2 regions of the Streptosporangium sp. H16 genome follow, and region 1 is predicted to be linked to the other one. Evidence: riboswitches for the same ligand, from Rfam matches in the RefSeq annotation. Region 1 holds a riboswitch; the other holds the start of a gene.
The links. A riboswitch is a leader RNA that binds a small molecule or an ion and turns the genes downstream of it on or off. The one in region 1 is predicted to bind cobalamin.
Positions count from the first base shown of each region.

Region 2: it holds a riboswitch for cobalamin, as region 1 does, so the genes downstream of both, cobN (cobaltochelatase subunit CobN) here and ACTOQ2_RS26720 (ribonucleoside-diphosphate reductase subunit alpha) in region 1, are expected to answer to the same signal.

Region 1 covers NZ_JBPXMD010000017.1:135,044-139,773, forward strand. Annotated here, with positions in the region: gene ACTOQ2_RS26715 (ribonucleotide-diphosphate reductase subunit beta) at 1-273, opposite strand, end outside; gene ACTOQ2_RS26720 (ribonucleoside-diphosphate reductase subunit alpha) at 330-2,540, opposite strand; cobalamin riboswitch at 2,657-2,857, opposite strand; gene ACTOQ2_RS26725 (tripartite tricarboxylate transporter substrate-binding protein) at 2,862-3,881, opposite strand; gene glmS (glutamine--fructose-6-phosphate transaminase (isomerizing)) at 4,127-4,730, opposite strand, start outside.
Region 2 covers NZ_JBPXMD010000050.1:32,547-37,276, reverse strand. Annotated here, with positions in the region: gene ACTOQ2_RS40570 (precorrin-2 C(20)-methyltransferase) at 1-151, opposite strand, end outside; gene ACTOQ2_RS40565 (precorrin-8X methylmutase) at 160-786, opposite strand; gene ACTOQ2_RS40560 (precorrin-3B synthase) at 783-2,408, opposite strand; cobalamin riboswitch at 2,455-2,627, shown strand; gene cobN (cobaltochelatase subunit CobN) at 2,818-4,730, shown strand, end outside.

The DNA.
Region 1 (4,730 bases):
GAGATACAGGCGCGCCTCGGGGGCGTTGAGGTGCTGGTAGAGGTTGAGGACGAGGTTGTTGGCCACGATCGAGTCGCCGGTGGCGAAGAACGCCACGAGGCGGTTGATCAGGTGGCGCTCCTCGGGCGTCATCCTCGCCAGGTCGGCCAGGTCGGAGGTGAGGTCCACCTCCTCGACGGTCCAGGTGTTGCGGATCGCGGCCCGGTAGCGCTCGTAGAACTCGGGGTAGCGCATCGGCCGCAGGGTGAGATCCATGCCGGGGTCGAGCAACATCGGGTGAATGCCTTTCTGGGAGCTTTCTGGAGACTCTTTTCGAGGAGCCGGGACGGCTACTGGCAGGCGTCGCAGTACTCGGGGTTCTCCAGGGAGCAGGCGATCGCCTCGGGGTCGGGGACGGCCCGCGCGACCGGCGCCGCCACGGTGGCCTGCGCGATCCGGGTGGCCGGGCGCGAGCGCAGGTAGTAGGTGGTCTTGAGGCCCGACTTCCACGCGTAGGCGTACATCGAGGAGAGCTTGCCGATGGTCGGCGTGGCCATGAAGAGGTTCAGCGACTGCGACTGGTCGATGTACGGGGTGCGCGCGGCGGCCAGGTCGATCAGCGCCTTCTGCGGCAGCTCCCAGGCCGTACGGTAGAGCGCCTTCAGGTCGGCGGGGATCTCCGGGATGTCCTGGACGGAGCCGTCGGCGCGCTTGATCGCGTCGCGGATCAGCGGGGTCCACAGGCCGCGGGCCTGGAGGTCGCGGACGAGATAGCGGTTGACCTGGAGGAACTCCCCCGAGAGGGTCTCGCGCTTGAAGACGTTGGAGACCTGCGGCTCGATGCACTCGTAGCAGCCCGCGATGGAGGCGATCGTGGCCGTCGGCGCGATCGCGATCATCAGCGAGTTGCGCAGGCCGGTCCCGGCGATCCGCTCCCTGAGCTCGGCCCACTCCGCGGACCCCGCCGCCCCGTAGTGGTCGGGGTGCAGCACCCCGGCGGCGGCCCTGGTCTCCTCGTACGACGGGTGGCGGCCCCGCTCCACGGCCAGGTCGGAGGAGGTCCGGTAGGCGGCGAGCGCGATCTCCTCGGAGATCCTGGTGGACAGCTCCAGGGCGCGCGGCGAGTCGAAGGGCAGCCGCAGCGTGAACAGCACATCGGCCAGGCCCATCACGCCGAGCCCGATCGGGCGCCACTTCCGGTTGGCCGCCTCCGCCTCGGGGGTCGGGTAGAAGCCCAGGTCGATGGTGCGGTCGAGGAACCGCACGGCGGTACCGACGGTCGCGCGCAGCCGCGCCCAGTCGACGGCCTCCCCGGCGTCCGCCGACAGGTGGGCGGCGAGGTTGATCGAGCCGAGGTTGCAGACGGCGGTCTCCGCGTCGCCGGTGACCTCGAGGATCTCGGTGCAGAGGTTCGACAGGTGGATGACGTTCTGGGGCCTGGCCGTCTGGTTGGAGGTCCGGTTGGCCGCGTCCTTGAAGGTCATCCAGCCGTTGCCGGTCTGGGCGAGCGTGCGCATCATCCGCCCGTACAGGGTGCGGGCGGGGATCTGCCGGGTGAAGCGGCCCTCGGCCTCGGCGGCCCGGTAGGCGTCGTCGAACGCGGCGCCGTACAGATCGGTGAGGTGCGGGACCTCCTTGGGGTCGAACAGCGACCAGACGCCGTCGGCCTCGACCCGGCGCATGAACTCGTCGGGGATCCAGTTGGCCAGGTTCAGGTTGTGCGTGCGGCGGGCCTCCTCGCCGGTGTTGTCGCGCAGTTCCAGGAACTCCTCGACGTCGGCGTGCCAGGGCTCCAGGTAGACGCAGGCCGCGCCCTTGCGCCGGCCGCCCTGGTTGACCGCGGCCACGCTGGAGTCGAGCGTGCGCAGCCAGGGCACGATGCCGTTGGAGTGGCCGTTGGTGCCGCGGATCAGCGAGCCCCGCGAGCGGACCCTGGTCCAGGCGATCCCGATGCCCCCCGCGTACTTCGACAGCCGCGCGACCTGCCCGTAGCGCTCGTAGATGGACTCCAGCTCGTCGCGGGGCGAGTCGAGCAGGAAGCACGAGGAGAGCTGGGGCCTGCGGGAGCCGGAGTTGAACAGCGTGGGCGAGCTGGGCAGGTAGGACAAGGTGGCCATGAGCGCGTACAGCTCGGCGGCCTCCTCGACGGTCTCGGACAGGCCGCAGGCCACCCGGAGGAAGAAGTGCTGCGGGCGCTCCAGGACCTTGCGGGTCCTCGGGTGACGCAGCAGGTAGCGGTCGTAGACGGTGCGCAGCCCGAAGTACTCGAACCTGGCGTCGGCCTCCGGGTCGGCCAGCGCGTCCAGGACCCCGGCGTGGGCGGCCACGAACTCCGCGAGCCTGTCCTGGATCAGCCCCGCCTCGTGGGTCGCGGCGATGGACTCGGAGAAGTCGCGGACGCCGTGCTCGGCGGCCTCGTCGGCGATCAGCTCGGCCAGCATCGCGGCGGCGACCCTGGAGTTCTCGGGATCGGTGATCACCCGGGCGGCCGCCTCGTCGATCGCCAGCCTGCGGTCGTCCGCCGCGGTCCCCGCCGCGGTCCCCGCCAATGCCTGTGTCACGTAGTGCCCCTCGCTCGATCGGACTTCCCCGTACGGCTCCGCCGGATGGGCACGCGTCCGCGAGCGATCCCGGGCACGCCGGATCGCCTCGTTCCGCGGACCCTCCCACGAGGCCCTGGACGTTCACGTCACCGGCAGGTCTTCGGACTCACGGGCGCATCGCACACACCTACCGGCCGTCGCTTCCCAGGCATGGTTCACCCAGTGCTCGATAACGGCTTTCGTTCCCGTTCACCGCTGCGGGGCAGTCCCGGAATCTCACCGGGTTCCCTCTTGCCTCGCCCCTCGCGGGGCGAACCAGCAACGAGCAGGATCCTACATCTAGGGGCGCCGGACGCAACTGCCCCAACAGGTTGTGTCGGAGGACTTCAACAGTCCGAGCTCGTGGAGCACGCCGCGAGTGCGGCCCGTCTCGGTGGAAAGCCACTGGCGGAACTCGTCGCCGCTGAGGTAGACCCGGCTCCATCCGTGGGACGCGCACAGGGCACGCCAGCGCGGCGCGGCGTCGATCCTGTCACACAGGGCGATAGCGGCGCCCCGGTCCCCCTGGCTCATGCCCTTGGGGCCCAGCAGGCCGCACCAGTCGCTGTACTCCAGGCGGACGTCGACCTCCATGAGCGTCGGCGCGTCGATCCCGTCGATCCGGCCGCCGGAGGAGACCACCAGGGGCCGCAGGCGGCCCGCGGCGATCTCGGGCCGCAGGGCGCGCGCCGATCCCAGCAGGGCCGCCACCCGGCCGACGTGGAGCGCCTCGGCGGCGTCCTCGGGGGCGAGGTATCCGGCGTACTCCAGCAGCCGGGCGTCCACCCCCAGGCACTTGCCGATCATGCCGTAGAGCACGTGGTCGGAGCCGCCCTCCGACCGGCCGCCGACCGTCAGCCCCGCCGGGTCGTGCCGCAGCCGCGCGACGAAGTCCTCGAAGGTGCGCAGGCGGGAGCCGGAGGGGACCACCAGGACCGCCCAGTCGCCGACCAGGCGGGCGATGGGGGTGGCGGCGTTCACCACGGCCGCGGTGTTGGCGATCTCCGCGGCGGCCACCATCGGCATCGCGGTGACGAGCAGCCTGCCCTCGCGCGCGAAGGGTCCGCGGAAGGCGCCGAACGCGTCGCGCGGGGCGGAGCCCAGCGCCCCCGCCCGCTCGACGGCCATGGCGGTGCGCGCCAGTCCCGACTGGACAAGGACGGTCGCCAGCCTGCCCGCGATCCTGTCCCAGCCGTGGCCGTCGGCGGTCGGCTCGAGAAGGAACAGGCGCTTCACCTCCGGATCGGCGCCGCCGTCCGCGCCGCACCCCGCGGCCACCACGGCCCCCGCCGCCAGTGCGAAAAACCCCCTACGGCGCATAAGCGCCCCTTCCCCCAAGAACCCCCTATACCATAGGTTACTTTCCCCTCACTTTCTGTGATGAAGTGGGGTATGCCGGAACTTCCAGTGATCCGCATTCGGGCACGGATCACCGGAAAAACACTGGAAATCCGGATATCGGAGACGACCGTCTCGCGGGGGTTCGGGAAAGCGCGCCCCCGTCCCCGGCCGGCCGGGGACGGGGGCGCGAAAGCAGGGGGCGAGGGGCAGAGAGGTAGAGGGTCTCACTCCACCGTGACGCTCTTGGCCAGGTTCCTGGGCTTGTCGACGTCCCTGCCCAGCGCCACGGCGGCGTGGTAGGCGAAGAGCTGGAGCGGGATCGACAGCAGGATCGGGTCCAGCTCGGTCTCGTTCTTGGGCACCACGACGCAGTCGTCGGCCAGCTTGGGGTCGGCCGTGCGGTGGCCCACCATGAGCACCCGGCCGCCCCGGGCGCGGATCTCGCCCAGCGTGGTGAGGTTCTTGTCCAGCAGCTCGTCGTCGGGGACGATCGCCACCGTCGGCATGTCCGGGCCGATCAGCGCCAGCGGCCCGTGCTTGAGCTCGCTCGCCGGGTACGCCTCGGCGTGCACGTACGAGATCTCCTTGAGCTTCTGCGCGCCCTCGCGGGCCACCGGGTAACCCCTGACCCGGCCCACGAACATCATGCTCGGCGACTCGGCGTACTTGCCCGCCAGCTCCTTGATCTGCGGCTCCAGCGCCAGGATCTCTTTGATCTGGTCCGGCAGCCTCCGCAGGCCGTCGCAGATCCTGCGGCCGTCGGCGGGAGACAGGTCACGCACCCGGCCCAGGTGCAGCGCGAGCAGCGCGAAGGCCACGGCGGTCGAG
Region 2 (4,730 bases), on a different contig from region 1:
AGGGGGCGGCCACCGAGCGGGCGATGCTCCGGCCGTGGCGGGCGCTGTGGAAGGCGATCACATCCGCCTCGCCGATCAGGCGGGCGGCCTTGACGGTCACCAGTTCGGGGTCGCCGGGTCCGAGCCCCACGCCCCACAGCCGTCCGGTCACGTCGTCGCTCACTCTTCCTCGCTCGCGATCGCGTTGACCGCGGCGGCGGTCATCGCGCTTCCGCCCCGCCGTCCGTCCACGACCAGGTACTCCAGGTTCGCCGGGTGCTCGGCGAGGGCCTGCTTGGACTCGGCGGCACCGATGAAACCTACCGGGACGCCGAGTACGGCGGCCGGGCGGCCCGCGCCCTCCTCGACCATCTCCAGCAGCCGGAACAGTGCGGTCGGCGCGTTGCCGATCGCGACCACCGAGCCCTGGAGCCTGTCGCGCCACAGCTCCAGCGCGGCGGCGCTGCGAGTGGTGCCCAGTTCCGAGGCGAGTTCCGGCACCCGGGGGTCGCCGAGGGTGCAGATCACCTCGTTGCCCGCGGGCAGGCGCCGCCGGGTCACCCCGGAGGCGACCATCATGGCGTCGCAGAGCACCGGCGCGCCCGCGCGCAGCGCCTCGCGCGCCGAGGCCACCACACCGGGTGACCAGCGCAGGTCGCTCACCAGGTCGACCATCCCGCAGGCGTGGATCATGCGGACCGCGACCCGGGCGACGTCGGCGGGCAGGCCGGACAGGTCGGCTTCCGCGCGGATGGTGGCGAAGGAGCGGCGGTAGATCTCCGCGCCGTCGCGGACGTAGTCGATCACAGTTCCCCTCTGGCGGCCGCCAGCGCGGCCGCGGTCTCCTCGATGCCGGAGCAGGTCAGATCGGTGCCGTCCAGCTCCAGGCGGTAGCCGTCACCGGTGGCGACCACATCCGCGACCCGCCCCCTCGGACGGCCGCAGCGCCTGCCGCAGCCCGCCCAGTGCACGGGGAGCGTATCGGTGCCCGGCCCGTTCCCGGACGGCGGGGCCACGGACGGCCCGCTCCCGGACGGCCCGCTCCCGGATGGTGCGGCCGTGGGCGGCGGGACGGCGGGCGGCGAGGTCGTGCCGACGGCTACGGCGGTGGCCGCGTCGGCCTGGACGTCGGCCAGGGACTTGGCGCAGCCGGGGCGGCCGGTGCAGGCCGTCACACCGATCCACGGCGAGGCGGGGTCGACGACCAGCCCGGCGGCCTCCAGGCGGGCGGCCGTGCCCGCGACCTCGGCGCGGTCCAGGCCGGGCAGGACCACGCCACGCCACGGCGTGAGCCGGATCTCCCCGCCCGAGGCGGCGTCCGCGAGCAGCAGTGCCAGTGCGGAGGTCAGCCGCCCCAGCGGGATCGCCACCCCGAGCGCGACCCGCGCGCCCCCGTCTCCGGTGTCGCCCCCGGTGCCGCTCGCGGGCCCCGTCTCTCCTCCGGCGCCGGTTCCGCTCCCCGTCCCGTCCGCACTCCCGATGACGCCGACCGGCCCGAGGGTCACGACCCGCGGTCTCACCGGGGCGAAGGGCGTCGTGCCGGGAACCCCGAGGGCGGCTCGCACGCGGGCGGCGATCAGGGAGGGACCGTCGGGGAGTTCGGCGATTCGCCAGGCGGTGACGTCCCGGGTGGCCAGCTCGTCGAGGAACGCCTCGGCGGCGGCGAGCAGGGCGGTCACGGCTCCGGTGAGCGGGACGCGCAGGCCGGTGTCGGTCCCGGCGAGGATCAGCGCGGCCTCGTCCGGCCCCGTGAGCAGGATCCCGGCGTCCGCGCCCAGACCGGCCACGTCCCCCCGGCCGTCGTCGAGGGCGAACATGAACCGCCCCGGCAGGGCGGCGAGGGCGGGGCGGGCGCACAACCGCCGGTCCAGCTCGCCGATCAGCGGTGTGACGTCGGCGATCCCGCCGCCGCGCGGATAGCGCGGACGATCTGAGATATCCGTGATGTCCGGAGTGTTCGCACCGCTCGATCTGCTCGGTCCGCTCGGTCCGGCCGGTCCGCTCGGTTCGGCCGGTCTGCTCAGCCCGGTCAACGCGCTCGGCCCGGTCGGTCCGTCCAGTCCGGTCGGTCCGTCCAGTCCGGTCAGCGGGGAGGCGAGGATGTTGCGGATCCGCTCGTGCGTCGCCGAGGGCAGCAGGCCCGCCCTCGCCATCCGCGCGGCGAACCCGTTCCCCGTGCCGTCCCCCGTAACGCCGTCCGGATCCTCCGGGCCGAGGCCGCGCACCTGGACGTTCGCGCGGGAGGTCAGCTCGATGACGCCGCCGCCGTACGCCGCGGCGGCCTCGGCGAGTTCGCGCAGCTGGAAGGGGGTGAGACGGCCTCCGGGCACGCGGACGCGGGCCAGGCCGCCGTCCGCGGCGGCATGGACCTGAAGCGCCCCGGGACACGCGTCGAGTCGCGATCGTCCGGAAAAGTCGGCAATGGACACTCGAAGGATGCTAACGCCAGTTTCTTGCAACGAACCGGACTGCCGTAGTGTCATCGGTGGCGACGGCAAAGGGAGGAAGCCGGTGTGAATCCGGCGCGGTCCCGCCACTGTAACCGGGGAGCGAACCCCACCCGGGCCACTGTCCGACGACGGGCGGGAAGGCCGGGGTGAGCACCGATCCGGGAGCCAGGAGACTCCAGCCGTCGCGGCCGACGACGACCCGGGGCGAGGACCCCGAGGGAGGAAGCTCCGTGCGCTCTTCGCCGTTCCCCCGCGACACCGTGGCATCGCCGTTCCCCCGCCACACCGCGCGCTTTTCACGGTTGCCCCGCCATATCGTGGCGCCGTTCCCCCGCCACGCCGTGGCGCCCCTGGGCCGTACCGCCCTTCCTCTCCCGGAGTGTGGCGCGTGATCCTCCTGCTCTCGACCTCCGACACCGACCTGCTGAGCGCTCGCGCGAGCGGCGCCGGCTACCGGCTCGGCAACCCCGCCAGGCTCACCGCCACCGACCTCCCGCCGCTGCTGGAGGGCACCGACCTGGTCGTGGTACGCCTGCTGGGCGGGCGCCGCGCCTGGGAGGAGGGGCTGGACGCCCTGCTCGCCGGCCCCCGGCCCGTCGTCGTGCTCGGTGGCGAGCAGGCGCCTGACGCCGAGCTGATGGAGCTGTCCACGGTGCCCGGCGGGGTCTGCGCCGAGGCGCACGCCTACCTCGCCCACGGCGGCCCGGCCAACCTGACCGAGCTGTACCGTTTCCTGTCCGACACGCTGCTGCTCACCGGCCACGGGTTCGCCGCGCCCGAGCCCACCCCCACCTGGGGAACGCTGGAGCGCGAGGCCCGCGACCAGGAGGGACACGACGGTCCCGTCGTCGGAGTGCTCTACTACCGGGCCCACCACGTGGCCGGCAACACGGCCTTCGTCGAGGCGCTCTGCTCGGCGATCGAGGACGCGGGCGCGCGGGCGCTGCCGGTGTACTGCGCCTCCCTGCGCACCGCCGAGCCCGGCCTGGTGGAGGTCCTGCGTACGGTGGACGCCCTGGTGGTGACCGTGCTCGCCGCGGGCGGCACCCGTCCGGCGACCGCGTCGGCGGGCGGGGACGACGAGGCCTGGGACGTCGGCGCGCTCGCCGAGTTGGACGTGCCGATCCTGCAGGGCCTGTGCCTGACGAGCAGCCGGGCCTCCTGGGAGGAGAACGACGACGGCCTGTCCCCGCTGGACGCCGCCACCCAGGTCGCGATCCCCGAGTTCGACGGGCGGATCATCACGGTGCCGTTCTCCTTCAAGGAGATCGACGAGGACGGGCTCACCGTCTACGTGGCCGACCCCGAGCGGGCCTCGCGGGTGGCGGGCATTGCGGTGCGCCACGCCGCGCTGCGGCACATCCCGCCCGCCGAGCGGCGGCTGGTGCTGATGCTGTCGGCCTACCCCACCAAGCACGCCCGCATCGGCAACGCCGTCGGCCTGGACACCCCGGCCAGCCTGGTGCGGCTGCTGGCCGCGCTGCACGAGCGCGGTTACGACATCGGCGCCGAGGACGAGCTGCCCGGGGTGACCGGGCAGGACGGCGACGCGCTCATCCACGCGCTGATCGCCGCGGGCGGGCAGGACCAGGACTGGCTCACCGAGGAGCAGCTCGCCGGAAACCCGGTGCGCATCGCGGCGAGCCGGTACGCCGAGTGGTACGCCACCCTCCCGGCGGACCTGCGCGCCCGGATGGAGGAACACTGGGGCCCGGCGCCCGGCGAGCTGTTCGTGGACAGGTCGCGCGACCCGGAGGGCGAGATCGTGCTGGCCGCGCTGCGCTCCGGCAACGTGGTGGTCATGGTGCAGCCGCCGCGCGGCTTCGGCGAGAACCCCATCGCGATCTACCACGACCCCGACCTGCCGCCCAGCCACCACTACCTGGCCGCCTACCGCTGGCTGGCCGACGGCTTCGGCGCGCACGCCGTGGTCCACGTGGGCAAGCACGGCAACCTGGAGTGGCTGCCCGGCAAGTCGGCGGGCCTGTCGGCCTCCTGCGGCCCGGACGCCGCGCTCGGCGACCTGCCGCTCATCTACCCGTTCCTCGTCAACGACCCCGGCGAGGGCACCCAGGCCAAGCGCCGCGCGCACGCCACCCTGGTCGACCACCTCGTCCCGCCGATGGCCCGCGCCGACAGCTACGGGGACATGGCCAGGCTGGAGCAGCTCCTCGACGAGCACGCCTCCATCGCGGCGATGGACCCGGCCAAGCTGCCCGCGATCCGCGCCCAGATCTGGACGCTGATCCAGGCCGCCAGGCTCGACCACGACCTCGGCGTCGCCGACCGCCCGCACGACGC